3 regions of the Bacillus sp. CGMCC 1.60114 genome follow, and region 3 is predicted to be linked to each of the others. Evidence: riboswitches for the same ligand, from Rfam matches in the RefSeq annotation. Region 3 holds a riboswitch; each other region holds the start of a gene.
The links. Region 3 has a riboswitch for lysine ahead of ACFQZ1_RS08295 (aspartate kinase). Riboswitches for the same ligand answer to the same signal wherever they lie in the genome.

Region 1 (10,470 bases), on a different contig from region 3:
ATAATTCCTCCATTTGTATTCCCCCTTTATCAAAAAAATATCATATCGACAAAGGAAGAATACATCCTACTTATAAACATTGTTTTAAATTTTTCTGAACATTCTATGAACTCTACGCACTTTGACTACCTGCAATTTGCGTTTTATACATTTCATAATAACGCCCCTTCTTGGCTATCAACTCTTCATGTGAACCTTTCTCAAGGATTGTTCCGCGGTCCAGTACAATAATTTGATCGGCACTTTTAATCGTTGATAACCGGTGGGCAATAATAAATGTTGTTCGCCCTTTTTTCACAACTTCAAGCGCCTGTTGAATCATTGCTTCTGTTTCTGTATCAATACTGGATGTTGCTTCATCCAAAATTAAAATGGCTGGATTAAATGCAAGTGCGCGTGCGAAGGAAATAAGCTGCCGTTCACCTGCTGAAAGCGTACTCCCTTTTTCCGTTACTTCTTCGTCGATGTTGTTTGCAAAACGTTCCGCCCCAACATCACGCAGCGCCTTCACAATTTGTTCCTTCGAAATTCGTTCTTGCTCTAAACTCACATTTGAAGCAACAGTCCCTGTAAATAGGAACGGGTCTTGCAGTACAATTCCCATATGCTCACGAAGCGCTTGTTTTGAAATGTCCTTTATATCGTATCCATCAATTATGATGTTCCCTTTTCGAAATTCGTAAAACTGAAAGAGTACATTCATAATCGAACTTTTTCCTGATCCGGTATGACCAACTAACGCAACCGTTTCTCCTTGCTTCGCTTCAAAGGAAATGTTTCGCAGAACTTCATCTTTCCCGTTATAAGAAAACGAAACATTATTAAAACGAACATTTCCTCGTAAACGCGGGATATGCTCCTCCTGCACCGCTTCTCCCTTTTCATCTAACAATTCAAACACACGCTCTGCGGCCACGCGCGCTTGCTCTAGATTCGCTAACTGATTCACCATGTTTGTAATTGGTGAAAATAATCGTGTTAAATAATCGACGAACGCGTATAGTACACCTAATGAAATCATCCCTGCTGCACTTAATGAGGCACCGCCAAAATACCAAATCACACCTGTAAACGCGATATTACGAAGCACCCCTACTAAGTTGTGAGAAGTCGCTGCATTTAAACTTAAAATTTTATTTTGATACATATAATACTCTTCATTTAGCTGTTCAAATTCCTGTTTTACCGCACGTTCTTGACGAAACGCTTGAATCACAGGCATTCCTTGAATTGATTCATTGACCGTTCCATTAATATCTGATAAACGCGAGCGCATTTTATGATTGTATCCAGACGCATACTTACGGTAAAAAATAGCCCACACGCATAAAATCGGAATAAGGATTAAACACATGAGCGCAAGCTTCACATCTAATAAGAATAAGGCAATGAAAATACCAATAATGTAAATAAAGCTAGAAAAGAATGTCGACAATACTGTTACATAAAACTCTCGAATTGCCTCCGTATCATTTGTCACACGAGAAACAATTTTCCCCGCTGGCAAATGATCAAAATAGCGAATCGGCAATGTTTGAATGTGAGAAAATACTTCTTCCCGCATGAGTTGAATAATTTTATTCGCTGCTTTTTGCAAATAAAATTGTTTCCCGTATGCAAAAAGAGATACAACAACTAAGAGAGCCAAATAACCACTCCCCAGTAAGAATAGCCGTTTTATTTCTGGTTGATAAAACGAAAAGATTTCCTTACCTGTAAGTTTAGTTCCTTTATATACTTGCGTTGCCTTTCCTTTCTGAATCGTAATCATATTCCCTTTCACAGAGCGTGTTCCTTCAAATGAAAGTTTTTTAGGTATAAAATAATAATCACGACCAATTTGAATAATGCGAACTTCTTTTCCTTTCTGTTCTCCTGCTTCAAATCGATCGCCTCGTTTATACCAAACACCGTTATAAAAAACAGCGTCTTCTCCTTTTATCGTTTCATACCACGGTTTTTCAATGCCAACAATATGTTCATCAATCATCGTTTTCGCAACAAACGGCCCAGCTAATTCAGCAATAACAAAAATAAACAACATCGCTAAAGCCACTCCAATCGTTGCTTTTACTTTCATCGCATATTGAAATAATCGTTTTCCAACGCTCATATTCTCACCTCACCTTCTATTTCTTCTCCCTGTTGCCTTTCAAACTGCTCTGTATACCAGCCGCCCTTTTGAATAAGCATGTTATGCGTTCCTTCTTCAATGATTTCCCCATCATCCATCACGAGAATCCAATCAGCATGCTCTACAGCGGACAGACGATGCGTTGTAATAATTGTTGTTTTATCACTGCGCTCTTTCCGAATATTTTCAATGATTGCAGCTTCTGTTCTCGCATCAACTGCTGATAACGAATCATCTAAAATTAAAATTTCCGGCTTTTGAATTACTGCTCGTGCAATGGAAATACGCTGTTTTTGGCCTCCTGATAGCGATACACCTTTTTCCCCAACAAGTGTTTCCAATCCATCTGGCAAAAACTCTAAGTCTTTCTTGAAAGCAGCAATTTCAATTGCCTTTTGCAGCTCCTCTTCACTTGCTTCTCGGTTACCGAATAAAATATTTTCCCGTGCTGTTTTCGAAAAAAGGATGTGTTCTTGCGGAACATATCCAACCCAACCTAACACATCATCAATGTGTATATTTTGAAGTGATACACCGGATACTGTGATTTCCCCTGTTCCTAATGGATACTGACGAAGAAGCTGCCGAACGAGCGTTGTTTTCCCACTTCCCGTTTTTCCAACAATCCCAAGTGTTTCTCCTCTATTTAACGAGAACGATACGTTTTTCAAATTTAATTTAGAAGATGTTGGATACGAAAAGAATACATCTTCAAAATCAATACAGTCTGGCTGATGCAGACGTAATGGTTTCTTTACATTTTTTACATCTTGCTTATACGCTAACGTTTCGTTTACTCGATCAAGTGAAGCATTCCCGCGCTGCATCACGTTAATAAGCTCACCAATCGCAAACATCGGCCAAATCATCATGCCAAGGTACACATTAAACGATACAAGCTCCCCAAGGGTTACCTCATTTTGAAATACTAAAAACGCTCCGTACACAAGACCGATTAAATAACTCATCCCAACGAGCATTTTTACGGTCGGTTGAAAAAGCGAATCAATTTTTGCGACTTTCATATTCTTTGCATACACATCTGTTGCTAACGTACGAAAGCGCTTCTCATCTTCTTTTTCCTGTACATATGCGCGAACCACACGTACACCTGCAATCGACTCCAGCACTTTATCGTTCATAGCTCCAAAAGAATCTTGAGCAACTGTGAAGCGCTCGTGTAATTTCTTTCCATAAGCACTCACTGCATACGCCATAATCGGAAGCGGCAATAAAGCAGCGAATGTTAACTTCCAACTAATCGAAAACCCCATCATAAGCACAATTGTGAGCATATATAAACTCGAATCAACGAGCGTTAAAATACCAAATCCGGCTGTCATGGCAATGGCTTTTAAATCATTTGTTGCCCTTGCCATTAAGTCACCTGTACGGTTTTTCTGATAAAAAGTTGGCGTCATCTTCAGCAAATGCCCCATAAATTTGGAACGCATCGTTTTTTCAAGCACAAATGCGCCGCCAAATAAATGATATTGCCATACATAAGAAAGTACATAACCCGCAGTTGCTGCACCAAGTAACATCCCTACATACTTCATAATCCCGGCGTTTGTTAAATCTCCGGCTTTTATATCATCAATTGCCAATCCAATTAACTTTGGCGGAATAATCTCGACCACATTGACAATAAGTAAACAACAAATGGCAATGCTGTACCTTTTCCAATGCGTCTTAAAAAACCACGTTAATTTTTGTAATACAGAAAACAATATAACCTCTCCCTTCTCATTGTTGTGTAAACATAGGCTCGTTATCCACTATCCAGCGTCTCCGTTTTTACCATTCGCACCTCATACTTTTCCATCGTCATTCCTTCCTTTCTCAAACTGATTTATTTATTGAAACTATACAAATGTATAGAAACAATCTAAAAAAAGAGACAAAAAAAGCATACCGTCGCTTTGACGATATGCGAAAAACGCATAAAAGCGCACGTCACGACACACGCAACGTACGCTTTCCTTTTCAATTAAAAAGAAGCGCTATTTGTCCGTAGAGGTTGCGTGATGATATTTATTGTTTTCATTGTGTAAAACGCCTAAGTTAATCATATTTACAATTACAATCATCACGCACACCTCCTTCTTCTTTTATTTTCCATTTTTAATTTTATAACTTTAAAGACTTTTCTGTCAATTATTTTTTCATTTTTATGGAAAATAATTTTTAAGCAAAAAACTTCCCAGAAATCACTTTCAGAAACATCTCATTTAATTTTTTTCAAACCTCGGACGATCACCTTATCCCTCACTCTTACAAATCACTATTTTTATGAGGGCTTATTGAAGAAAGATCTAGTCATAAAAGTCTTGAATCTATGACGCATGAAAAGTAACAGTATTAAATTTAATGTAATCTATAAATGTAAGTAGAAAATAGTTGCTAGCACTACATTTCCTCAACACAAACTCTCTATCATTTTCATATACTATATTAACTTCTGAAAGAGAGGAGGCGTAACATTGAACGGCTTAACAGAAGGCGACAAAATCCGTGTCTTTTCAGCTGGACGTGAAATTGACGGCCAAGGTGTTTTCCTTCGTATAGAAAATAACTTCTTAATCTGGGTTGACAATCATGCTAATATAAACATCACAAGCTTAGATACAATTAGCATCCGTAAAGTTTCCTAATCACTTATAAAATGTTCTAAACGATGAGTCTATATCAAAAGAAGTTATATAAAACCTTTTTGAATAAGCTCTTGTTTTATAATACGTTTTATACTTTTTATATGACTAATGGTGAAATACAAAACATTCACCATAGCAAATGGCTCTGTTCAGATTAACGGATGCATAAGGTATTCGTAAGAATCTTGAATCTATGCCACATGAGAAAATAACAGGATTGAATTTACTGTAACTCTATAAAGGTGAGTAGAAAGTATTTCTACTCACCTTTATATTTTATAAAAATAGTTTCTAGCACTACCTTTCACACACACACACTCTCTCTACCTTTTTCATATATATATATTAACTTCTGATAGAGAGGTGGTGGTCACATGGCATTAACATTAAACGGCTTAACAGAAGGCGACAAAATCCGTGTCTTTTCAGCTGGACGTGAAATTGACGGCCAAGGTGTTTTCATCCGCATAGAAAACAACAATTTCTTAATCTGGGTTGACAGTCATGCTAATATAAACATCACAAGCTTAGATACAATTAGCATTCGTAAAATTACCTAATCACCCATAAAGTGTTCTAAATTAGCTTCTAGCATAGAATAACAGGGTCTATTCAGAAAGAGTTATATCCCCTCTTTTTGAATAGATTCTTTTTTTATAATACGTCGTACACTATTTATATGACTAATGGTTAAATCATAGTCTACGTTAATCCAATATAACCATTCGTTTGTACACTCAATAAAGATACCCTCCGTACTCGTCTCCCCTTCTAGTACTTCAATCTTATCTCCTAATGAAAATAAAGGCGGCAACGCACTCTTTTCTGTTTTTTCACTTAAATCCCTTTGTATGTTATAGAGTAATCTCATACATCGTTCTAAAGAAGCTGCGAGCTCTTCATTTTGCTTTTTTAACTCTTCTATCGGATCCGGCTTTTGGCACCTATAAACTTCCTTCCCACATATAAAACAGTTTCTCTTAAACCAGCTCTCCATCCGCTATCCCTCTTTATCCCGCTATTCGCGGGCAGTAGACCCCCACCTCAAGATTCAGAGAAAAGCGACGAAGATAGGCGGGGGAAACTGCCCGTAAAAGCCCGATTGGTTCAACTAACCATCAGTGGGGATGAAGAAGACCCCCACTGATGGAAGTTTCACTTTACCTCACTACTTATGGACAGTAAAACTTCCACCAAATTTTTAAGGAAATAGAGCTAGCCACCAGTAAAGAACGAAAAAAACTTATCAATGACAGCTTTGCTTTATACCTCATTTCATATACATATTATATGTTGCGAAGCCTTAAGTTGTTTCATTATCGTGAACATACCCATTCTCATAATAATCTGATTATGTTTATTTGCATTGACGAATAAAAAGTCATTTGTTACCCTTGATTATGTTAACTTTATACATAAATCCTCATTCGTATCTCGGTGAGGTAGAGGTTGCAATTATTAATAGTATGATTTAGGAGATGTGTGGCATCGCGGATCAAATCAAAAAGGAATAGTTGCCGAAGCAAGAAGCATCCACAGCGCTTTCTTGCTGGGACTGCATTGAATAAGTGCAGGACTGTCACAGGCTTTTTGCTTGTGGAGAGCTATCGAGAGGTATGTCCGTGGGTTTCTTAATAAGATTGAAAAGCGCGTGAACATATACGCGCTTTTTTGTTTTGTTTGGAACTTCAAACACATACATATCTCCGCGCTTGACTTGGTTATACTAATTTTGGAGGTAGTTTCTATGCAACAAAAAAAATGGGGCTTTTGGGTACTTACTGCATTTGTAGTTGGGAATATGGTTGGAGCTGGTATTTTCATGGTTCCAAGTACATTAGCACAAACAGCTAGCCCTCTTGGTGTTACATTAGCTTGGTTAACAACAGGATTTGGCGTATTAATGTTAGCTCTTGTTTTCGGTAATTTAGCAATTCGTCGCCCTGATTTAACAACAGGTCCGCAAAGTCATGCTTATGCACTCTTTTCTTCACAAAAAACGAAAAAAATGGCAGGTTTTAGCATCGTATGGGGTTACTGGGTTGCAAACTGGGCAAGTAACGTAGCCATCATTACATCATTTGCTGGTTATTTATCACTCTTTTTCCCAATTATGAAAGATACTCACGTATTATTTTCAATTGGAACTTTCGATATTGAAGTTGGAAAATTAATTACGTTCTCCATTTGCACGATTTTATTATGGGGTACACATATGATTTTGACGAATGGCATAAGCGGTGCCGGTAAATTAAACTTTTTAGCAACAACAACGAAAATAACAGGATTCCTTCTTTTCATCATTGTGACATTATTTGCCTTCCAAGCTTCTAAACTTGGGCAATGGTATACACCGATTATTGATAAAGAAGGCGTTTCACACGGACTGCTATCACAAGTAAACTTAGCAGCATTAACAACACTTTGGGCATTTATCGGTATTGAGTCAGCTGTATTATTATCAAATCGTGCTGTTTCACCAAAAATCGTAAAACGTGCAACTGTTACCGGTTTGTTGTTAACAGTTGGTATCTACTTAGGAATTACTATCTTAACAATGGGTGTTCTTCATATAGATAAACTACAAGCATCTGAACGACCATTAGCAGATGCATTAACTGCAGTAATGGGTCATAACGGCGGAAAATTAATGGCGCTGCTTGCACTTACTTCTCTCTTTGGATCCATTCTTGGTTGGGTTCTATTAAGCTCAGAAGTACCATATCAAGCAGCAAAAGAAGGATTCTTCCCATCCTTCTTCACAAAAACCAATAAAAAAGGAAGCCCGATTCATTCGCTTCGTTTAACAAATATTATGTCGCAAGTGTTCCTATTCTCAACGCTATCCGGGACAATTGCCCAGGCGTATACATTTGTTATTACTGTTTCAACACTTGCCTATTTAATCCCATACCTCGTTTCTCCAATCTTCCAGCTGAAGCTTGTTGTAACAGGTGAAACATACGAAAACCAAAAAGGTTCTCGTATAGCAGATGGAATCATTGCTGCTATTGCTCTTATTTATTCATTATGGGTTATTAAAACTGGCTCTTCTGATATGAAAACATTCCTGCTTGGCATTGGTTTATTTGTAGTTGGCTTTGCTTTCTACCCATTAATGAAACGTGACGAGAAAAAAGATAAAAAGCAAGTTGCCTAATGAAAGGTAACTTGCTTTTTATCTTTTTAACGGGTAGCAAGAATCCCCTCCTTATGTTTACAATGAAAAAAAGGAGTGATCTAAGTGACAATCGAAACACTTTGGAATGATCGTTTTCAGCAACATCTAAAAAAAATCACGATGTACTTTGCACGCATTGCAAGCAGTCTAGTTTATAGCTTCCTTTTCCTTCTTGGTATAGGCGGCTATTATTATGCAAAATTTCTTCGTTCATTTCCATCTGAGTCTGTTGCATTAATCATTGTGACAATTTTACTTACGGTTATACTCACTCGTTCTCCAATTCGAACATTTTTACAGAAACCAGATATCCTATATTTATTGCCAATAGAAGAAAAACTCGCATATTATTTTAAACGCTCTCTTTTGTACAGTTATATCATTCAGCTCTTTCCATTATTATGTGTAGTACTCATCATTACACCTCTTGCCCAGCAATCATTACATACAACTCCTGCTTTTTTATGCGGAGCCTTTATCATTCTTGCTTTTATAAAGTGGTGGAATATGTACATACATTGGACATATAGAAAAAACGAATTCGCTTCACACTGGTTGCTTATCAGGATATGCTGTAATGCGGCCATTACATATACAATGTTTCAATTCACTTCCATTATGATCGTAGGAAGTATACTCCTTTTCATCACTTTCTTATTTTTATATACGATGAACAAACGAAAACGACACATTCATTGGGAATATTTAATAGACCAAGAAGAAAAAATGGACATGCACTTTTATCAATTTGTTCATTTCTTTACGGATGTGCCGCAAGTAAAACAGCAAGTAAAGCAAAGAAAATGGCTCACTACTTGGATTGAACGGATCCTGTATAAAAAACGATCTCCTTTTTTATATTTGTATAGTTTATCCTTTTTACGCGCGAACGGTTACCTTGGCCTCTACATACGATTGACCGTAGTAGGAAGCATTGTTTTATACTACATTCCTACGTTCATCGGAAAGGGAATCATCACATTATGCATCCTATACATATCTGCTTTACAACTTCGTGCCTTTTGGAATTATTTTTCGGGAAATAGTATTGTAGCATTGTATCCAATTTCGCTTATAGAACGAAAACACGCTTTTATAAAGCTGAGATCTCTAGTAACTTTCATACAATTGATATTTTTTTTAATGGTCATTTTCCTCAAAATACAGTTTACTTAAAAATAACAATCGTCTAGAATTCTCACAATAAATGCAAAGAATCCATTTTGATCAAAATGGATTCTCATATATATCCTGACTTCTATACTATTCAATGGTTGTATGATTTTTCGCTTTTCTGTAGAAATAGACTCCTAAAAAAACGCCTACGATGACACAACCAATAATTGTTACAGTAATATACCGTGGGTCTTTATTTATTTCACTCGGAATAATTCGCTTTAAGATTGGATCAATACACATTGTTAATGCTACAACTATCGTAATCCACGATTTTGTATACAGTGCAAAAAGAACAAAAATAAGAATACATATGGCAGCAATCACATAATTTTGCATTGTCGTTGCTACAAAATAATCTGTATCGAATTGTCCATCCATCCAAAAAAAGAATACTAACCATCCTCCAATGGCGATGAAATTAGCTAACAGTACAAGAAATAGTGACTTTTTTGTAGATGGATACACTTTAGGAATTCCTTTGAATAGTGTAATTGCAAATACAGCAAGAGCTAAAAATAACGGTAATGATCCAAATAATAATATATTTTGTGAAACATGAAACTGCCCCCGTATAGCTGGGGGGAAGCACATATAAGCAACAATAGCTAAAACTGCTAAAGGAATGATTTTCATCAACCCTTCTTTATCTACAGGCAATTCTTTTCCAATATTCTTCATGTGCTGTTTACGACTTGCCCCAATAATATGCTCTACACTCTTCCCTCGTTTTTCAACTTCCGTTAAATGAATTTCTAGCTCGTCTACAATTTCATTTATATCTTCATCTTTTTTTCCTCGTTGTAATAAATACATTCTGAGTTCAACTAAAAATTGCTCAGACTTCGTTGATAACATGTTAATTTCCCCCTTTATTAATCACATTTTCAACAGATAGTTTTAAATCGTTCCAACGCTCTTTAAAACTCTCCAATTCTTTCTCTCCTAATTCTGACAAAAGATAGTACTTTCGTTTTGGGCCAGCGGTCGACTCCCTTAATACGCTTGTCAGCAATCCTTCTTTTTGCATACGTAATAATAAGGGATAAATTGTTCCTTCGCTAAAGGAATGAAAACCATAACTATGTAATTTCTCCGTTAATTCGTAACCGTATATTTCTCCTTCTTGAATAATGGCTAAAATGCAGCCTTCGAGAATGCCCTTTAGCATTTGCGTTGAATCAGCCATTTCATCTCCCCTTTTTCATACATGCTTCTCTATAACTTGTAATACAAGGTAAATACATATACTAATAACTTGCAATGCAAGTGTTATAACCATAAATTAACATACACTAACTTGTAATGCAAGATATGGAAATGTA
Region 2 (10,470 bases), on a different contig from region 3:
CACTGCAGCAGGCACAAATTAATATTTGTGCACCTTAACACGTAAAAAAGATAGGGGGATTACGTATGGTAAAATTGATTGGGATTTTACTTGTAGCAGTTGGTTTTTTATTCCGACTTAATACATTGTTAGTTGTTATGGTAGCTGGAATTGTAACAGGGATGGTATCCGGTATGTCATTTCATGAAGTGATAAGTCTATTTGGGAAATTCTTTATAGAAAATCGATATATGTCCATGCCAATTCTATTAACACTTCCGGTTATCGGGATTTTAGAGCGTTACGGATTGAAAGAACGAGCGGAAACACTGATTACAAAATCAAAAGGAGCAACAACTGGACGCGTTCTTCTATCGTATTTCACTATTCGCGAAGCAACTGCAGCGATTGGGCTTAACATTGGAGGACATGCACAAGCAGTAAGACCACTTGTTGCACCAATGGCGGAAGGGGCAGCGCATGCTCGTTATGGAAAACTTCCAGAGAAGTTAAGAGAAAAAATTAAAGCATATGCAGCGGCAGCAGAAAATACAGCATGGTTTTTTGGAGAAGATATTTTTATTGCAACGGGAGCAATTTTATTAATGAAAGGATTTTTTGATTCTGTCGGTATGCATGTTGGTGTGTGGGATATGGCACTTTGGGGGATTCCAACAGCAATTTCTGCATTTATTGTAAGTTGGATCCGTTTTCGTCAAATTGATAGACATATAGACGACGTCATGAAACAAGAAGAGAATCAAAATAAGGAGGCGATGTAGCGTGAAATTAATTACACTGGATACAATTTATTATCTACTTGGTATTATTGTTGCTTTTATTGCAATTCGTGTTGCTTTTGATCGTCAACATCCGAATCGTTTCGGTTCTAGTTTGTTTTGGGCGTTGTTTGCAATTACATTTTTATTTGGAAATATCATACCCTCGTTTTATGTCGGTTGTCTCGTTTTAGTTATGGTTATTTTAGCATCATTAAACAAAGTAACAAAATCAAATGAACAAGAAGCACCAGTAGAGGAGCGTGTAAAACATGCAGCAAAATTAGGGAATAAAATTTTCATGCCAGCTATTTTAATCCCTTTGTTTACTATTATCGGAACGCTCACACTTGGAAAATTGAAATTTGGAAATATATTTGTTGTGGATCCTGAAAAAGTAACGCTAATTGCACTAGCATTAGGTGCATTAGTTGCCTTTGCTTTTGCGATGGCCATTACAAAAGCAAAAGTGACAGAGCCAGTTCAAGAAGGAAGCCGTTTACTGCAAGCAGTTGGATGGGCCGTTATTTTACCACAAATGCTGGCTGCTCTTGGCGGTATATTTGCTAAGTCTGGAGTTGGACAGGTAGTGGCGGATTTAGTTGGAAAAGTATTGCCGACTGAATATCCATTCGTGGCTGTCATGGCATATTGCTTAGGAATGATGTTATTTACAATGGTAATGGGAAATGCGTTCGCTGCTTTTGCTGTTATTACGGGCGGGATTGGATTGCCGCTTATTGTTCAAATGCACGGCGGAAACCCAGCGATTATGGCAGCGCTTGGTATGTTTGCTGGGTATTGCGGTACATTGCTAACGCCGATGGCTGCTAACTTTAACATCGTTCCAGCAATGTTATTAGAGCTTAAAGATAAAAATGCTGTTATTAAAGCGCAAGCGCCAGTTGCCGTCGCAATTTTTGTAATTAATATGCTTGTTATGTACGCACTTGTATATCGATTTTAAAGGAGGTGGGATTGATGAAAAAAATTTTACTAACAGGATTTGAACCATTTGGAGGAGAAAAAATCAATCCTGCTTGGGAAGTTGCTAAACAACTTGATCAAAAAAGAATAGGAGAATATACAATCGTTAGTAAACAAATTCCTACGGTTTTTCATACATCCTTACAAATGCTAGAATCTTATATTGATGAAGTAGATCCAGCTCTTGTCGTGTGTATTGGACAAGCAGGAGGGCGTTCCGACATTACAGTTGAGCGCGTTGCAATTAATGTAGATGATGCAAGAATTCCTGATAATATGGGAAATCAACCGATTGATATACCAGTGATTGATGATGGTCCAGTGGCGTATTGGTCAACACTTCCCATAAAAGCGATTGTGAAGCAACTTCGTGAAGGAGGAATTCCAGCATCTGTTTCACAAACAGCAGGGACGTTTGTCTGTAATCATCTTTTTTACGGACTTATGCACATATTAGCTAAACAGGAAGAGCATATTTCTGGTGGTTTTGTACATATTCCGTTTTTACCGGAACAAGCGAGTGCATATTCTGGTCAACCGAGCATGTCACTTTCTAACATTACAAAAGGAATAGAGCTTTTAATACAAACAGCTTTGGAAGTAAAAATAGATATAGTAGTAGCAGAAGGTACAACGCATTAAGAAAAAATTTCTAAGTTGTTGCATATGCCTGTTATAATGAAAGAAGAAATATACATAGAGGTGAATGTTGTGCAGCATTATGGAGAAGTGCGTTCTATCATTGACAATGCTAAGAAGATTACGGTGTTAACTGGGGCAGGTGCAAGTACAGAGAGTGGGATTCCAGACTTTCGATCAGCAAACGGTTTGTATGCAGATGCAAATGTAGAAATGTATTTATCAAGAGGATATTATAATCGAAACCCGAAAGATTTTTGGAAACATTATAAAGCAATCTTTCAAATTGAAACATTTCATCAATATAAGCCGAATAGAGGACATGTATTTATTGCGCAGTTAGAAGAGAGCGGAAAAGATCTTGTTGTTTTAACACAAAATATTGATGGACTTCATCAATTAGGCGGAAGTAAACGTGTCATTGATTTACATGGTACATTACAATCTGCTCATTGTCCAAAGTGTCGTACGAAATATAACTTACAATATATGATTGCACATGAAGTGCCGCGCTGTGAGAAGTGTAATTTCATTTTAAATCCTGACGTTGTGTTATATGGAGACACATTGCCTCAATTTCAAACAGCCATTGAACGCTTGTATGAAACAGATGTATTGCTTGTAATGGGAACGTCGTTAAAAGTACAGCCTGTAGCGTCATTCCCGCAAATAGCAAAACGAGAAATAGGGGCAACGACAATCCTTATTAATGACGAGCGAACGGGGCAAGAATCGTATTTTGATTATGCGTTTCATGAAACAATTGGAGAATTTGTGGATGGATTTTTAAGAACAGAAGATGTAAACTAAAAAAATTTAAAAAGAAGGGCACATATGAAACGATCATATGTGCCTTCTCTTTTTTGAACACTACATTTTTATATTATTTTTTCAGCGATAAACCATAAACAATCGTTTCACTTGGTGTTGTAATTTTAAAGCCTGTATTGTAATCTAGCGTCATTGTGTTTCCGATATAATCTTTTGTGAAGTCATCGATTTGAATAACAAGCTGTTCATCTTCAAATACGACATCATTGGCATGATATTCATCGACAATTAAATCGATATTCACATAGACAGTACAGGTATTGCCTATAGTTCCTTTTACTCTAATGATTGTTTTACCTCCATTTTGTAATTGTTGCAGTTTTTCTTTTGCTGTATTTGTAACACGAATATTCATGTAATCCCTTCCTTTTCTTAAACTCTTATTCTATTATGGCAAAAATATAATGAACCGGCTACTCGGGCACATAAGAAAACCTATCAACTTTCGTTGATAGGTTGTTATTTTTAAAGCTCACATTTATCTAATGGAATGACTTTTGTTTTCTTTGTAAATTTATAACCTAACCAAAGTATTAAGAAAAGAGGTAGGCCAATATATGAAACGAGTATACCGTCCCAGTCAATAGATTTTCCCATAAATGCACCGTAGTTTTGACCAAGAATAACGATTAAACATAGTACAAATGCAAAGATAGGACCGAATGGGAACCATTTTGCTTTATATGGTAAGTCATTTAAATCTTTTCCTTGTGCGATGTATGCCTTACGGAAACGGTAGTGACTAATTGCAATTCCGATCCAAGCGATGAAGCCTGACATACCAGAAGCATTTAAGAGCCATACATAGACCACGCCATCACCGAATAAAGAAGCTAAGAAAGCAGCACATCCAACTAATGATGTTGCAATCAATGCATTTACAGGTATACCACGACTATTTAGTTTTCCTAAAAATTTAGGTGCTTTACCTTGGTTTGCTAGATCCCAAAGCATACGTGATGCTGCATACATACCAGAGTTACCAGCAGACAGAACAGCTGTTAAAATAACGGCGTTCATTACTGATGCCGCAAAGGCAACACCTGCTTTAGCGAATACAAGTGTAAATGGACTTACTGTCACATCACTTGCTGCAAGGTTTTTGTCTGTATATGGAATGAGTAAACCAATTACAAGAATTGCTAAAATATAGAACAGTAGAATTCGCCAAAAGATGCTGCGAATTGCTTTTGGAATACTGCGTTGTGGATCTTTAGTTTCCCCAGCCGCAACTCCTAATAATTCTGTTCCTTGGAATGAAAATCCGGCTGCCATAAACACACCAATAATTGCCATGAAGCCGCCGCTAAACGGTGCATCTGCAACTGTGAAGTTTTTAAAACCAACTGGTTCTCCGCCCATAATACCGAAAATCATAAGAAAACCGACAATTAAAAAGGCGATAACAGTTACAACTTTAATAAGTGCAAACCAATATTCAGCTTCCCCAAATCCTTTAACAGATAAATAATTTAAAAGGAACATAATAGCTAAACAAATACCACTCCAAAGCAGGGAAGAAGTATTTGGGAACCAATACTTCATAATTAATGTAACTGCAGAGAGTTCAGCAGCAATCGTGATGGCCCAGTTATACCAGTAGTTCCAACCTAATGCAAACCCAAGAGATGGATCAACAAATCTTGTTGCGTATGTGCTGAAAGATCCTGCTACAGGGATGTACGATGCTAATTCTGCTAAACTTGTCATTAAAAAATATACCATAATACCAATTGCAGCATAGGCGACGAGAGCGCCACCAGGACCAGCTGTGTGGACAACTCCACCGCTTGCTAGGAATAAACCTGTTCCAATTGTACCACCAAGTGAAATCATTGTAAGATGGCGAGATTTCAATCCACGTTTTAGCTCACCATGTGTTTGTGCAGATTGACTTGTAGATGTAGAGGTAACTTTTGTAGTTGCGCCGTTCATTTTCAACACTCCTTTTCTTGTTAGATGGGAAGGAGCGGGGGGAATTAAAAAAACCGCCAAAAGAATTTAGCGGAGCATTTCAAAAATAGCCACCCCATCATACCTTCCGTTAAGATAGCGCCCCACATTTACACGGTAATTTTGTAAACGTGACAGTTCTGTTCCTATTCGAAAACAGCCCCAGCATATACTTCCAGAGAAGAAGCATAAACTTCGGCAGCTTTTCCTTTCATTCGGAGTTATTGACGTTCTCTGTGTCTCGTCCGGACTACTAATAAAAGCCGCAACCTCTACCTCATCGGATTGATGAGGATTTTTCTATTGCTATGATTTTTAATATATCGCAATTGTAATGATTTTCTGGGAATATTGCAAGGACTTTTTTGTAGAAAAAAAGAGAAAAAAGAACGGCTATTTTAGAAAAGCGCTTTCAAAACTCATCCCGATCCTAAAAAATATGTAATATGTAACCTCTTGTTGAAAAAGGTTATACAATAGTTTCGCATTGTGTTTCAAAAAATCCTTTAAAATTAACAGAAAATTGAGACAAATAAATTTCGACAAAATATATTGTCGAAAAGGAGACTAAAAGAAAACAAGCTTCCCTTTATGGGGAAACTTGTTTTTGTTTGTTATATACAATTTTTTTGTTTGTATGTTGTGATTGATTACGAGTCGTAATTATCAGTGCAATTGTAACGGCAAGACCTATTGCAATGTAAGAAAGAAATATTATATCTTGATCTATTCTAAAAGCTGTTAATAGCGTACGAATGTTAGTAAAAATAATAAGCCCTCCGACAAGAACCCCAAGTAAATGTGAAGGAACAATTCGTACTAACCATGCAGCAATAGGTGCTGCAATAATACCGCCAAGCATAAGAGCAAACACCCAAAACCAACTGATCTGTTCCCAGCCAAGAGAAATGAAAAATCCCAATGTGGCAGCTAATGAGACAGGAAATTCACTCGTATCTACAGAACCTACAACTTTTCTTGCTTCATTCCCGCGTGCAAGTAAAACAGGAGTAGTAATAGGTCCCCAGCCGCCACCGCCTGTTGAATCTACAAAACCTGCAAAAAGGCCAAGTGGAATTAATTGCTTACCAGACAGACGTTTATTATTTGTTTGAACAACTTGTTTTTGTAAAATAAATCTTAATAAGATATATACACCTAACACGAATAAAAACACTGAAATATACGGTTTAATTAAATTTCCTGGTAAGTTACTTAAAAAGCAAGCACCTACAAAAGCGCCAATGGCACCTGGTAATGTTAGCCTTGAAACAGTATATTTATCGACATTTCCAAATCGGATATGTGAAATACCAGAAGCGGCAGTTGTAACAACTTCGGCTAAATGAACAGATGCTGAAGCAACGGCTGGTGCAATTCCAAACATGAGTAATAATGAAGAAGATGTTACCCCATAAGCCATTCCTAAAGCTCCATCAATGAGTTGTGCAAAAAAACCAATGATAGCAAAGACAATTAATTTTTGCATGTTTAATACCTCCGTTTATAATAAAGTGAAACTACCATCAGTGGAGGTTCTTTATCCTCTATTAATGGTTAGTTGAATTTTACGGACAGTTTTCTCCCATCTATCTCCTTTGACTTCTCAGAATCTTGAGGAGGGAGTGTTACTGCCCAAAAGTAGCGAGATAAAATAAAAAAGGCTCCTTTCTCTAATGAGAAAAGAGCCTTTGGTTTTCCAATCAGCTTTATCATATTCTAATTTTTTTCATTATAATACACATTAATCATATAAAACAACTGGGTTTTCTATAAAATTTTGAATTGCAAGAAATAAATGAAAAGTAATACACTAAAAATAATAAAAGTAAGGATGGTGATGAGATGTTACAGTTTGATCATCTTGTTCACGTAGTTCAATGCTCTCCAGCTGAAGTGATAAAACAAATGAAGATACTCGGATTTCATACAGTACAAGGAGGAGAGCATACGAATTGGGGGACATATAATAGCTTATGTTATTTTGATTTGGCGTATATTGAGTTTTTAGCAGTTCAGAACAAAGAAGCCGCAAACAGAGCAGAGAATCCTCTCATTCAGCAAACTGTTCATAAGTTGCAAAAAGGGGAAGGGATGATCCAAATTGCATTGCGTACAGAACATATGGAAGAGCTTGCTAAGAAATTATTGGAGAAAGGGTTTCATATAAATGGTCCATTGGAGGGAAAACGTTTAAGAGATGATGGTACTCTATTAAGCTGGAAAATGCTATTCATTGAACAGGAGGATGGCGGTCCTAGATTCCCGTTTTTTATTGAGTGGGGTGAATCGGATGGAAAAAGAAGAGCAGATTTACAGAAAAAAGGAGTGATTTCACTTCATGACAATAATGTAATTGGAATGAAAACAGTGTTTTACGCTGTTAATAATGTAAATGAAACAAGCAAACTATGGGAAGAGTTATTGCAAATAGAAATGAGTACACCAAAAATAGATAAAGAGTGGAATGCGGTATTTCGAAGTTTCTCTCTTGGGAAAATAACAATTCAACTTTGTGAACCGATAGGAAATGGAGTGGTACAGAATCAATTACAGAACTGCGGGGAGGTACCATTTGCTGTAGAGTTTCAAGGAGACAAGGAGAATAAGAGTGTATATCAGATATCGAATGGGATGTACATATTTTAGGAGGAATCAAGGTGAACGAAGTAATAAGACAATTACCAGAGCATACAAATTGGCCGGCAATTGTCCAAACAACATTTTGGTATAAATCAAAAGGCTTCCAAACGTAATGTTGGAGGCCTTTACAAATCACAAAAGTTGATTGCTTTTTGAAGTCGAGAGACCCCTTCAGTAATATGGTTTATATCTACTTTTCCGTATGAGAGACGAATATAACCATCTTTTGCACCAAAAATACTGCCGGGCATAAAGGCAACTTGTTGTTTTAAACTCTGCATAATCAGCTGCTTTTCTTGAACAGGGTGTTTCAATTTCCCCCATATATAAATTCCACCTGTCGGCATGGAAAATGAGAGTTCTTCATGGAGTGAATGTTGCAGTGCACTAGCTAATACATTTCTTTTTTGTAATAATTCATAGCGTAGCTTTTGTAAGTGTGTTTCAAACGGAACTGTTTCAAAAAATTGTTGCATAAGCCATTGCGGAAAAATACTTAAACCTAATTCCATTTGGTGCCTTGCATCTGATAATCGTTCAACAACGGACTGCGGAGCAACGAGCCAGCCGATTCGTAATCCTGGTGCTATCATTTTAGATAGGGAATGAACATAAATGACTGTTCCGTTTGTATCAATTGATTTTAGAGTTGAACATGCTTGTTCTTTATTTTCTAATGTTAATAAGCTCGAAGGATCATCTTCAACAATCGGAATTCGTAAATCGGCACATAAAGATAGAAGTGTTTCCCTTCTTTTTGGATGAAGGAGTGTCCCTGTTGGATTTTGATAATTGGGATTTAAGAAAATCATTTTAATCCGGTGCTTTCGATAAAGTTCATGTACATCGTCTGGATGAATGCCATGTTCATCAACAGGTAATGGAAATATACGAATACCTGCCGATTGGAAAAGAGGTAAGGAATAGCAATGAGATGGACTTTCAAATGCTACTGCATCACCTGGATTTAATAAACATTGCACAATAAGGTGCAGTGCTTGCTGCGCGCCGGAAGTAATCATAATTGATTGTTCAGTGGCATCAATTTGTAAATGTTCCTTCATATATTTTGCTACAATTTTGCGTAAAGGAAGATAGCCTTGTGGATGATCATAGCTTAACGATCGTGTTAACGGTTGCTCATGTAAAATCGTTTGTAATTGCTGATGCGGAAACAAATCACATCCAAGTTCACCATTTGCAAAGTCAATGATATTTTCATTTTGCTGCACTTGTTCACGAATATAGCGAAGGAGTGGTAAGTTAGGCAAAAATGTCCCGCCTTCTATAAAACCTCTCCAATTCGGTGTGAATTTTGGAGAGACCCCCCACATATGCGTGCTGACACGTGTTCCTTTTCCAGTTGTACTTTCAACAATTCCCATTGCACGCAGTTCATTATAAGCTGTTGTAATTGTACTTCGATTTACTTGAAGTTGCTCTGCTAGCTTACGTTCTGAAGGGAGGAAACTTCCTGGTGGAAGCTCTCCGTACATAATACGTCTTTCAATATAATCAACAACTTGTTGATAGATCGGAATTTTACTATCTGAATCTAATTTCCATTTCATTTATCCTGTCTCCTTATGCTCTCATTATTAACAGTATAGCAAATTGGCTGGGTGAAAAAACAGCCAATTGGATGGTGTTACATCAGGCCAATTTTACTATGCTAAATAAGGAAGGGGAGATTTGGATGAAACAAAGGCAAATGGAATGGCTCCTAATGTCAGTTGCTTTAGTATGGGGAGCAAATTATACGATAGGAAAATATGGAGTGGCATATATGTCATCCATTCAATTTAATAGTATGCGATTTTTAATTGCATCACCAATTTTGCTACTTATTACCTTTATTATGGAACGTTCATTACGTATAGAGAGGAAAGACTGGTTGAGACTTTTGGTGGTTGGTATTGTTGGGACGACATTATATCAAACGCTATTCATGCTTTCAGTAAAATATACATCTGCGACGAACGCTTCATTACTAATTGCGATGTCACCAATCTTTACAGGGATTTTAGCTGTATTGCATAAACAAGAACGTTTTTCTCTGAAAATACAAATCGGATCTATGCTTTCTTTTGGAGGGGCAGCACTTGTACTATTAACTGGGCATACGAATCAATCTATATATGAATATGCATGGCTTGGAAATATAATTGGATTGGTTGCGTCGATCGCATGGGGCTGGTATCCGATCCTTGCTCAGCCGCTAATTACGAAATATTCTGCGATGCGAGTAACCGCTTGGTCAACTTTATTAGGAATTGTTCCGCTTGTTTTATACTGCTTTATGAATGTAGACTCCTTAACATGGCCGACTGATATGCTGAGTTGGGGATCGTTAGGATATTCGATTGTATTTGCAACGATTTTTGGGCTTGCAATGTGGTACGTTGGAATTAGTAAAATTGGTTCAACAAAAGTAATGGTTTATATGTATCTTGTTCCATTATTCGCGGTTATATTTGCAGCTGTAACGATAGGCGAACAGGTGAACATCATGCAATTGTTTGGTGGTTTTGTTATTTTCATTGGGTTATATGTTGTGAAAAAAGGGACAGTGAAAAAGCCAGCACTCAATTTAAAAAAGGTAAGTTAGTATGAAAATGACCACGTCCTGAGAGGAGTGGTCATTTTTGTTTGCATAATA
Region 3 (10,470 bases):
CTCATTAGTTTTCATCCCCCATTGATGGAAGTTTCACTTTATCAATTGTCCGTTGTTAAATTAATAATATTAGAAGTACTGTTTATTCTTAATGCTTGTACTTGTAAATGATTATGTAGGGAGGATTTATTAATTTTCCAAGTCAAAGAAAATCTGTTATTAGTAGTTAGTCTGCCTAACCTTAAAGGAGAATAAGCTCCTTTATTTTTTTAAGCATAGCATGTAAAAGACTATGAAATATTTATAAAAAGTAGGTGGAAACATGACATTAGATTCTCAATGTATTATAGGCTTCCCAGGAATGGGCATGGGCGGTTTCCCAACAATGGATATACCAATTATGCTATAACCTTAATGTCTAATAATTTTATATCAAGATATAAATGACAATGGGTAAAGTTAACCTGATACATCCAGTCTTTCTTCATTAAAGGAGGCTTGAGTTTGAGAAAAAGAAAAAAGGAGAACACATATTTCACATGACTAATATGTGTTCTCTTTTTTGTAGGGATATTTGTGATTTAGGTCTTGACAACCTATCCATCCCTTGTTTCATTTAATTTACTGATACGAGAGGCTCAATTTTTGCCATAAATGATTCGTGAAGTGCTTCCACACCATTTACTAAGTTAAGACGATCAATAACTACAGATACTTTAATTTCAGATGTACTTACCATTTTAATATGGATATTTTCTTCTTGTAACGTTGAGAACATTTTAGCAGCTACACCAGGATTAGATACCATACCTGATCCAACAATTGATACTTTCGCTAAATGATTTTCATATTCTACAGATTCATAGTGCATAGCCTCGCGATTTTCTTCTAATACCGCTAGTGTTTCTTTTAAATCATTCGAATAAATAGAGAAGGATAAGTGTACAGTTCCTTCATTTGTAATACTTTGAATGATAATATCTACATTAATATGAGCGCTTGCTAATGTAGAGAAGATTGTGGAAAGACCTCCTGCTTGTAAGCCTTTAATTGTAACGCGCGTAATATTGTCTTCAAATGCAATACCTTTTACGATTGATTGTTGTTCCATGCTACATTCTCCCCTTACGATTGTTCCGTTTTCTCGTTCCATACTTGAGCGAACTTCTAACATAACATTATGATTTTTCGCAAATTCTACTGCTCTTGGATGAAGTACACCAGCACCTAGGTTAGCCAGTTCTAACATTTCATCATAGGAAATTTCATCTAATTTGTAAGCGTCTGTTACAACGCGTGGATCAGTTGTGTAAACACCTGTTACATCCGTATAAATATCACATTTTTTTGCTTGTAATGCTGCAGCTAATGCGACTGCAGTTGTATCAGAACCGCCGCGGCCAAGTGTTGTAATTTCTTGTTCTGCGCTTGATCCTTGGAAACCAGCTACAACGACAATTGTTCCTTTTTGTAAATGAGATTGAATACGCTCTGTATGAATATTAGTAATTCTTGCGCTGCCGTGTACAGATTCTGTTGTAATACCAGCTTGCCAGCCTGTTAGTGAAATTGCAGCATAACCTTTCGCTTGCAGAGCCATTGTTAATAAAGAAATTGAAATTTGTTCACCTGTTGTAAGGAGCATGTCCATTTCTCGTTTACTAGGCTGCTCCGTAATACTAGCAGCTAAAGATACTAATTCATCTGTGCTATGTCCCATTGCGGACACAACCGCTACAATTCCGTGTCCTCTTTCATATTCTTCAATGACTAAATCCGCAACATGTTGAATACGTTCGATACTTCCAACAGATGTACCGCCAAATTTTTGAACAATAATTTCCATCATGAGAGCCCACTTTCAATTTAATATTGGTTAATAAATTAGGAAAAATGTTGTTAAACATAAGATGGGAAATATAGATCCCTTTCATTCCTGTAAGTTACCGAGAGCAAATAAAAAACACCATCTCAAATAGGTGAGGATGGTGCTGTTACAGGAAAAAGGAAACAGAAAACGGAGCTAATAAAAAAACCGCCAAAAAAGAAGACGATCATAAAGAAATATGATCTCCCTTTTTTGTAGATAGCTCTTCATATATACACCACTGTATATATGACAGTTCTGTTTCTATTCGAAAACAGCCCCAATTTATATGTTCAGAGAAACATATAAATTTCGGCAACTTTTCCTTTCATCTAAGCTCATTGACAATCTCTGTGTCTCCTTTAGAATACTCATAAAAGTTGCAACCTCTATCTCACGTCGTTCGGCGAGAGTGATTGGTTGTATGAAGTTGTTGGTAACATTTGTTCCATAGTAATCAAAATGTTGGAAGAAATCAAGTGGGTTATAAAAATTCAGAAAATTAAATCTATTTAATGGTAAAATGAAAATGATATAAAATATGTTTAAAAGAAGAATTTATAACAATATTTTACAAACGTATTTATTATATAGATTATATGGATGGGGCAGTGTGAATGGAAAAACAAAAACCTATTTATGTGCAAACTGAAATAAAAACAACAATGAATGAACTTTGGAGATATACACAAGATCCAAAGATACATACAGAATGGGATGCGCGGTTTACAGAAATATCGTATTTAGAGAGAAAGGAAGGCGAACCGCAGCGTTTTTTATATAAAACAAAAATTGGTTTTGGACTTGAAATTGCTGGAGAAGGAGAATCAATAGGGGAACTACAAAAAGAAGATGGGGGGCGAATCTCTTCACTGAAATTTTGGACAGACAGTAAGCTTTCGTTGATTACGGTAGGAAGAGGCTATTGGAAGTATACACCGAATGGGAACGAGATTCGCTTTGAAACGCAGTATGATTATGAAACGAGGTTTGGAAATATAGGAAGGTTTATAGATTCATTCATATTTCGTCCGTTATTAGGTTGGGCAACTGCATGGAGTTTTGATGCTTTAAAATTGTGGTTAGAAAAAGGATTCCATCCACGTTTATTATTAAAAAGAGCTGTTACGTATTATCTCGTTTGTTTTTTACTTTCTTTTGTGTGGATTTATCAAGGACTTATTCCGAAAGTTTTATATACTCATCCAGAAGAGGTACGAATGCTTGCTAGTCTTATTGGTGCAACTGATAATGCTGCATGGATTATTAAAATGATTGGCTTTTTGGAAATCGTATTTGGAATCGTGTGGTTGATACCTTTCCAAAAGAAGAAATTGTTTTTCATTCATATTATTATACTATTGGCATTGGCCGCTGTGGCAGGATTCACAAATATTGAAAGTTTTATACAACCTTTTAATCCAATTACTTTAAACATTATGCTGATTGGATTTTCAATAATCGGTTATGTAAATAGTAATAACTTACCGCAAGCAAAACATTGTAAAAGAAGCAGAAAGGGGTAAAAATTTGTCTTCCATTTACGAAACATTATTAGGAGAATCCTATCATCAGTTACATCCAAAATTACAGAAACGTTATGCAATTACAGAAACATATAGTTTTGTAGGAGAAGGAAGGATGGATGAAATTACAGAAGGCTCAGTTGCTGTAAGAATGTTTTTAAAAGTAGCAGCAAAATTCCGGATGTTTTTTTCAGAAAGAGGGGAAGAAGTACCATTTATCATTCAAAATACTGCAGAGAAAGACAATAAAGGAGAGGTATTTGTAACATGGAATCGGATGTTTCTATTTGGTGAAAAAAGGCGTTATTTTAATGCTGTTATGTATTTGAATGATAAACAAGATGAAATTGTCGATTATTTCGGTGAACCACATTTGCTCGTATCGACGCTTGCGTTTCATGTTGATGCAAAAGGAGCAATTCATATTTCATCAAAAAAACAATGGTTCTACTTATGTGGAATGAAAATTCCATTGCCAAGGTTTTTATATGGAGAGGCAAAGATTATAGAAAGTTATGATGACGAATTAGATTGTTATCGGATTTATGTACAAGTGCAAAATCCGATATTAGGGCCGCTTTTCTCTTATAAGGGAACGTTTAGAGAAAGTGGTGTAATTATATGCGAAATATAATAATCGGTCTCATCTGTTATGTCATTTTTCTCATATTAGAGTGGCCAAAGTTACATCCTGTTGAATCGGTTATATTATTGTCAATTCTTCTATTTATCCCGATGGCGTTTTCTATTGTAGATAAGAGAAAAAGAGATGGAGATGAATTATTCTGTTACAAACTTGCAGCATATATATATCCACTTGCGGCGATAAGTGCAATGCTTGCTTTTGTAACAAATCATTTTCTATTTGCGATAATTTGGTTTATATATACGGGCATTGTAGCATTATTTGGTGTAAGTAGATTATTAGAAAGAGGATGGAAACCGCTAGAAGAAACAGCGATTGATAGTGGATTTATGTATTTATTTTTAGGCGGCTTTTGGTTCTTTGTCTCTGTAGCAAACATACCAATTATGCAATTTAGTTCAGATATCGTCTTACTCACAGCAGCTCATTTTCATTATTCTGCTTTTCTACTCCCTTTATCTGCGGGTTTGTTAGGGAGAAAGCAACAAAAGAAAAGTCAATTATATACGATTGTTATGTTTGTTATCATCATTTCTCCGATGACGGTTGCAATTGGCATTACCTATTCGAGAATATTTGAGTTTTTTGCGGTGCTACTCTATCTTATTTCGCTCTATGTTTACGGCATTTTTGTATGGAAAACAAAGTTTACATCTATAAGTGCGAAAGTTCTTCTTATCATTTCGTCTAGTACACTTATGGTGACTATTCTTTTCTCACTTTTATACTCATACGGGAATTTCAGAGGAATGATGACTATTTCTATTGTACAAATGGTTTGGATTCATGGGGTTGTAAACGGAATTGGCGTGGCAGTACCTGCTTGTATGGGGTGGATGATTGAAAAGAATGGTCCGAAATACATTCATTATGGAAAAACGATGAGTCGTATTAAAGGAAAGATGAAAGTTGGAGAGGATGTTTTATTGGAAAATAAGCTAGTAGAGAAGAACGAATATACAGGTCTTATAAATAAAATGATAGATTTTCATAGTAAACAATTTAATCCAAAAAGTGTGTCACCGCTCATTATTGATTTTTATGAGAACACGAAAAACTATGAATTAAAAGCAACTATTTATTGGTCACGTTGGTTTCAAACATTTGCCTTTCTTTATGAAAAAATAAGTCGACGCGTGCAGCAAATTCATTTAGGAATGGGAAATCGGTTAGAGGTTATGTATGGAGAGATTGTTTCTATAAAAGATGAAAAAGACGGTAGAAATGATGTCAGAGCATGGATTCGGAAAAACGAACAGAATGAAACAATCTTTGTAGCGCTTTACTCTCAGAATGAACATAATGGGGAAACATACATGAATATTGCGCTGCCATTACCATATGCGAATATGACTGGAATGTTAAAGCTGCGCAATGATAAGAAAAATCTTATCATTACGAGTCGGTTACGGAACAGTACAAAAGGGGATGAGGGGATTTATTTACATAGCCGCTTCTTTACGATTCGCTTACCGTTAGCTGAAACGTTTGTGATAAGAGAGAAGGATAAAATCACGTTAACAGCACATCATCAAATGTGGATGTTTGGTGTGAAGTTTCTAGAGATTGATTATGAAATAGAAAAAACGATTGCTCGAAAATAGCAATCGTTTTTTTATTGCTAAATAATACGATATAAAATACAAAAATCAATGAAGTTTGATTTTTGGAAAATGATTACATTTAAATGTTATAATGAAATGCAGTATTGTTTTATTTTATGTAAGGAGGGGACATATGCAAGGAGAGATACAAGAGCAAAAAAATTCGAATTATATAAGTAATTTATTATTACCTATTACAAAATCACGTCATTTTACTTTTTTATGGATCGGGCAGCTCTTTTCGGTTCTTGGAAGTTCTATTACAATGGTTATTCTTCCGGTGGTTGTATATACATTAACAGGATCGACAGTCGTTATGGGGATGACAATGGCGATGTATATGCTTCCAAACGTACTTATTTTACCATTTTCAGGATTAATTGTAGATCGCGTTAATCGTGTTAAATTGATGTTATTTACTGATATTGTTCGAGGGATATTAATGACAACGTTAGCAGTACTCATGTTTACTGATACTTTAACGATCCATATTTTATATGTATTAGTAGCGATGTATGGTCTTATGGAAGGGTTATTTCAACCAGCCTATTCAGCAGTTCGAGCAAGGGTGTTTGTGCCGGAAATTCGGAATGCGGCTAACGCGTTAACTCAGATGAGCAACCAAGGCGTACGTTTAATTGGTCCGGCACTTGGGGGCCTCATTGTTTCCATCGCATCAGCAGGTATTGGTTTTGGTTTAGATGCATTGACTTATTTGCTTTCTTTTATGTGTTTACTATTTTTAAGGGATTTGACAACAAAAAAAGCGCAAGACAGGGCAGATAATAAAGTGAACTTTAAAAAAGATTTCATTGAAGGAATTGTAGTATTAAAAAGCCATCCGTGGTTATGGATTACAATTTTAGCATTTTCGTTTATTAATATTTGTCACGCGGGTATTGTAGTCGTCTTAATTCCTTGGTTATTTAATATCCATCATCACTTTGAACCTTTTGTTTATGGCCTCGGAATGGCATTTTCTGGCGGGGGTGCAGTTGTTGCTGCTCTTATTTTTGGAGGGAAACAGAACTGGCATAAACGTGGCTTATTGGCTTATGGTGGTGTTTTAATTAGTGGAATGGCGCTTTTAATAATGCCTTTTGTCTCATGGGCACCAGCATTAATTGGATTAATGGCTATTGAGGGGTTTGGCATTATGATTTTCGGTTTAATTTGGGAAACGAGTTTGCAAGAACTTGTGCCGGAAGAAGCGTTTGGTAGAGTTGTTAGTCTCGATATGCTTGGATCCTTTGCGCTATTACCGTTAGGGTATTTGATAGTTGGATGGTTGGCCAATATAATTGGTGGTATTTTGACTATCAGCATTTTAGCGATTGCGGCTATTGTAGTGGTCCTGACCGCTTTATCTGTTCCGAGTATTCGTCAGTTTGAGTGATGCTTGTTTATATGCCCGTTCTAATTAAAATGATTAACAAAGAAGAAATGCATCATCATCTAGTGCCTTTAATGGGAAGTATGTAAAGTAGAAGGAATTCACCTAAGAAGAATGATAATTTAATATTTTTATTGGGTAATGAATATAGGGTCTTATCTGTTTTCATTCTTAATGAAATAAGAGGAGGTTCTTATGCAAAAATATATACTTCTAGCAAAGTTTAATCGGGAAGGAAATGTAAATATAAAAAATATTAGTGAACGTTTTTCCAATTTACATAAGAACTATGAACGATTCGGTGGACGTATTTTAACTGCTTATGCCATTGTAGGTGAATACGATATGGTTATCACATTTGAAGCACCTGACATATTAGCAGTAAAGAAAATTGATTTAGCAGGAAAATTACCAGGAATGGTAGAAACAAAGATTTTCCCGTTATTAGATATGGACGAATTTCAGCAACTAGTAACAGAAATTTAAGTTATAAGGTGCGGTATTTTCTATTGGTGATTGATTTCATGATTTCTTGTGAATTAATTTTAGCTATCCTTGATATCGAAGGGTAGCTTTTTTGTTTCATGTGGACAAGATGTCTCTTTTTCTAGTTATATTGCTTAGAGAAACATATATTTGATTAATATAGATGAAAAGGAATTAAAATGGATTTATCTCGGCCTTATATTTTAATGATTCAAGTGTAGGAATAATTGATCAAGTTGTCATTAAGTTTTATCAAGATGATATTTAAATAAATGCAATCTTGTTATTGATTGACCGTGTAGCAGTCTTTAGGTCAAGAAAAAAGTCATTAAAAAGTTATTCCCTTTCATAAAATAAAAAGGGGGGGGAGGCGTTTTTGTGTCAGTTGCAAAAAGTAAAACAAAATTTATAATGTTAGAAATGCTACTCGTTATGATAGTTTCTCTTGGAATAACTCTATTTGTTCCGGGGATTGGTCAAGTTTTTACTTTTTTGCCTATTATATACTTAGTCATTGAAAAAGTAATTCGCAAACGAAAATTTTGGGATATTGGGTTTCGGTTCTCACAAACTGCTTCAGATTTAAAAACTCATTGGTTCTTAGCGCTATTTGTAGGAGTTATTATTCCTATTTTGTGTTTTTTATTTGCAAAGTATATGATGCCTGAATACGCACTGCATATAAAAGAGCGTGTGCCAATGATGAGCGCAGCTTTATTCATTCCATTGCTTTTTGGGATTATCGTTGGAACATTTGTGGAAGAGATGATATATCGTGCCTTTTTTCAAGAGCGGTTAAGTTGGTTCACACCCCCTACATTCGCTATTTTGTGTACTTCTTTTGTATTTGGACTGATGCACTTTGCAAAAGGGGATCCCTTAATCGTCGCAATTGATATTGGAATGGTGTTTGTTGATAGTATCTTGTATGGGCTTCTGTTTCATCGAACAAAAAATATATTTGCTTCTTGGATTCCGCACTTGGCATCGGATGTTATTGGAATCATATGTTTAGTATTCTTTTTATAAGGAGTCTGCCTAAAAGTGAAGCTTTTAGGCAGACTTTTTGTATTTATACATAATGGAAGTTTTGCTGTATTGTTTCATAAAAGATTTACAAATAAGTTTGAAAAATTCTCACAAAATATTCACATATGTTCGATATATTAAAAATCGGAATTATAAACTTACATGTTTATACGAAAAGGGAAGAGCAAGTATCATTTAGGGGGGAACAGAATATGTTTGCAAAACGACAAGCGGTAAATCATTCTGCAGAAAAGTATGCAGCTCAGTTGGAAGTCTCAAAAGCACAATCTTTGTATCGAGCTGTATGGCGCTGGCATTTTTATGCCGGTATCATTTTTGCGCCTTTTGTAATCTTATTGACAATAACAGGTATTATCTATTTATTTAAACCGCAAATTGAAAACACCGTATATAAAGATTATTACTATGTACAAGCTGCAAAAGAAAAATTGACTGCAACAGAACAAATAGAAGCAGTTAAAAAAACATATCCGGGTGCTTCTATTACAAAGTACAAGCCTTCCTTTGCATTAGATCATTCAGCAGAAGTTGGAATTGTACATAAGGGAGTGCCAATGACGGTATTCGTAAATCCATATGATGGCAAGATTTTAGGGGATTTAAAGAAAGACGAGAAATTCATGAGCAAAGTGGAGCGGATGCATGGCGAGCTTATGATTGGAACGACAGGAGATCGTATTGTGGAGATGGCTGCCTGTTGGGCGATGATTTTGTTGATTACTGGCTTATATTTATGGTGGCCGCGCAATAAAAAATCAATTTTTGGTACATTAATTCCAAGATTCTCTAAAGGAAAGCGGACGATGTTACGAGATTTACACTCTGTTCCGGCTTTCTGGTTCTCGCTGTTCATTTTTATATTCATAATGACGGGACTTCCTTGGTCCGGATTATGGGGAGATTATATTAATAAAATCGCAACAGCTACAAAAACGGGATACCCGACAGGACTATGGGATGGTAATTTGCCGCAGTCGACTGTTCCATCTAAAGCGGTGGCGGATGTACCTTGGGCGGCAGAGAAATTACCAGTTCCGGAGTCTATGGGAAATAAGGCAGCCTCTCTTGCGGTGGCAGACATTATGAAAATAGTAGAAAAAAATCATTTAGAGGATGGATATTCAATCACATTCCCTAAGGGAGAAAAAGGTGTGTATACGGTATCTGTTAAGCCTGATAATCCGAAAGGGGAAGCAACGTTGCGCATCGATCAGTACAGCGGCAAAATATTGGCAGATTTACGTTTTTCGGATTATGGAATATTGGCTAAGGCAATATCTATCGGGATTGCGCTGCATGAAGGGCGTTATTTTGGATTAACAAATCAGTTATTGGATCTTGTAATCTGTCTTGTGTTGCTGGGGATTTCTGTAACAGGTTGCATGATGTGGTGGAAACGTAAGCCGTCTGGTACGTTAGGAGCACCTTCTTTGCCGAAGAACTTCAAATTAATGAAAGGTGTAGTAGTTCTTATTCTGATACTAGGGATTTTGTTCCCTTTAGTGGGCATTTCGCTGTTTGTAGCTTTGGTGCTTGATTGGTTAGTAATAAAGAGAGTTCCAGTTTTAAAAAAATGGTTTGGCTAATATAGATTATTTATAGCGTAGGGAGAATAGTATGAAAAAGAAAATCTTTTCATATGCAGTAGTAAGTATTTTATTGATAATGGGTATATATTTGTATATAGATCATAATAAAACGAATGAAACAAAAGTTACTTCTACGCCGCCTTGTCATATCAACAAGTAGAGTACAAAAAATAGTGAATCATTTTAAGTAAAATAAGAAAGCCCACTTGCATTTGCAAGAGGGGTTTTTTATTTTTTATCGTAAAGAGCAAATGTAACTTCTGCCTCGCAAGCGGTTTCCCCATCTACTGTAGCAATAGCATGAGCCTTTGCAATTGAACCACGAACACGCGTCATCTCCACTTCTAAACGTAGCTGATCACCAGGACG

Region 1: linked by a shared signal. The riboswitch ahead of ACFQZ1_RS26040 (amino acid permease) and the one ahead of ACFQZ1_RS08295 (aspartate kinase) in region 3 are both predicted to bind lysine.
Region 2: linked by a shared signal. The riboswitch ahead of ACFQZ1_RS25230 (amino acid permease) and the one ahead of ACFQZ1_RS08295 (aspartate kinase) in region 3 are both predicted to bind lysine.

The regions. Positions count from the first base shown of each region.
Region 1 is NZ_JBHTHG010000119.1:98,902-109,371, reverse strand. Features, by position in the region: gene ACFQZ1_RS26065 (ABC transporter ATP-binding protein) at 113-2,113, opposite strand; gene ACFQZ1_RS26060 (ABC transporter ATP-binding protein) at 2,110-3,864, opposite strand; gene ACFQZ1_RS26055 (hypothetical protein) at 4,618-4,788, shown strand; gene ACFQZ1_RS26050 (hypothetical protein) at 5,163-5,348, shown strand; gene ACFQZ1_RS26045 (hypothetical protein) at 5,411-5,785, opposite strand; lysine riboswitch at 6,224-6,403, shown strand; gene ACFQZ1_RS26040 (amino acid permease) at 6,536-7,948, shown strand; gene ACFQZ1_RS26035 (ABC transporter permease) at 8,033-9,145, shown strand; gene ACFQZ1_RS26030 (NADH dehydrogenase subunit) at 9,233-10,003, opposite strand; gene ACFQZ1_RS26025 (PadR family transcriptional regulator) at 10,005-10,334, opposite strand.
Region 2 is NZ_JBHTHG010000118.1:774,461-784,930, reverse strand. Features, by position in the region: gene pxpA (5-oxoprolinase subunit PxpA) at 1-38, shown strand, start outside; gene ACFQZ1_RS25255 (DUF969 domain-containing protein) at 66-761, shown strand; gene ACFQZ1_RS25250 (DUF979 domain-containing protein) at 763-1,725, shown strand; gene pcp (pyroglutamyl-peptidase I) at 1,740-2,387, shown strand; gene ACFQZ1_RS25240 (NAD-dependent protein deacylase) at 2,412-3,194, shown strand; gene ACFQZ1_RS25235 (iron-sulfur cluster biosynthesis family protein) at 3,268-3,570, opposite strand; gene ACFQZ1_RS25230 (amino acid permease) at 3,681-5,150, opposite strand; lysine riboswitch at 5,258-5,451, opposite strand; gene ACFQZ1_RS25225 (sulfite exporter TauE/SafE family protein) at 5,758-6,657, opposite strand; gene ACFQZ1_RS25220 (VOC family protein) at 7,014-7,817, shown strand; gene pdxR (MocR-like pyridoxine biosynthesis transcription factor PdxR) at 7,937-9,382, opposite strand; gene ACFQZ1_RS25210 (DMT family transporter) at 9,508-10,419, shown strand; gene ACFQZ1_RS25205 (NUDIX hydrolase) at 10,451-10,470, opposite strand, start outside.
Region 3 is NZ_JBHTHG010000014.1:123,889-134,358, forward strand. Features, by position in the region: gene ACFQZ1_RS08295 (aspartate kinase) at 557-1,786, opposite strand; lysine riboswitch at 2,020-2,207, opposite strand; gene ACFQZ1_RS08300 (DoxX-like family protein) at 2,425-3,333, shown strand; gene ACFQZ1_RS08305 (DUF4166 domain-containing protein) at 3,338-3,967, shown strand; gene ACFQZ1_RS08310 (YndJ family protein) at 3,955-5,583, shown strand; gene ACFQZ1_RS08315 (MFS transporter) at 5,717-6,979, shown strand; gene ACFQZ1_RS08320 (GYD domain-containing protein) at 7,172-7,462, shown strand; gene ACFQZ1_RS08325 (CPBP family intramembrane glutamic endopeptidase) at 7,841-8,491, shown strand; gene ACFQZ1_RS08330 (PepSY-associated TM helix domain-containing protein) at 8,704-10,098, shown strand; gene fabZ (3-hydroxyacyl-ACP dehydratase FabZ) at 10,330-10,470, opposite strand, start outside.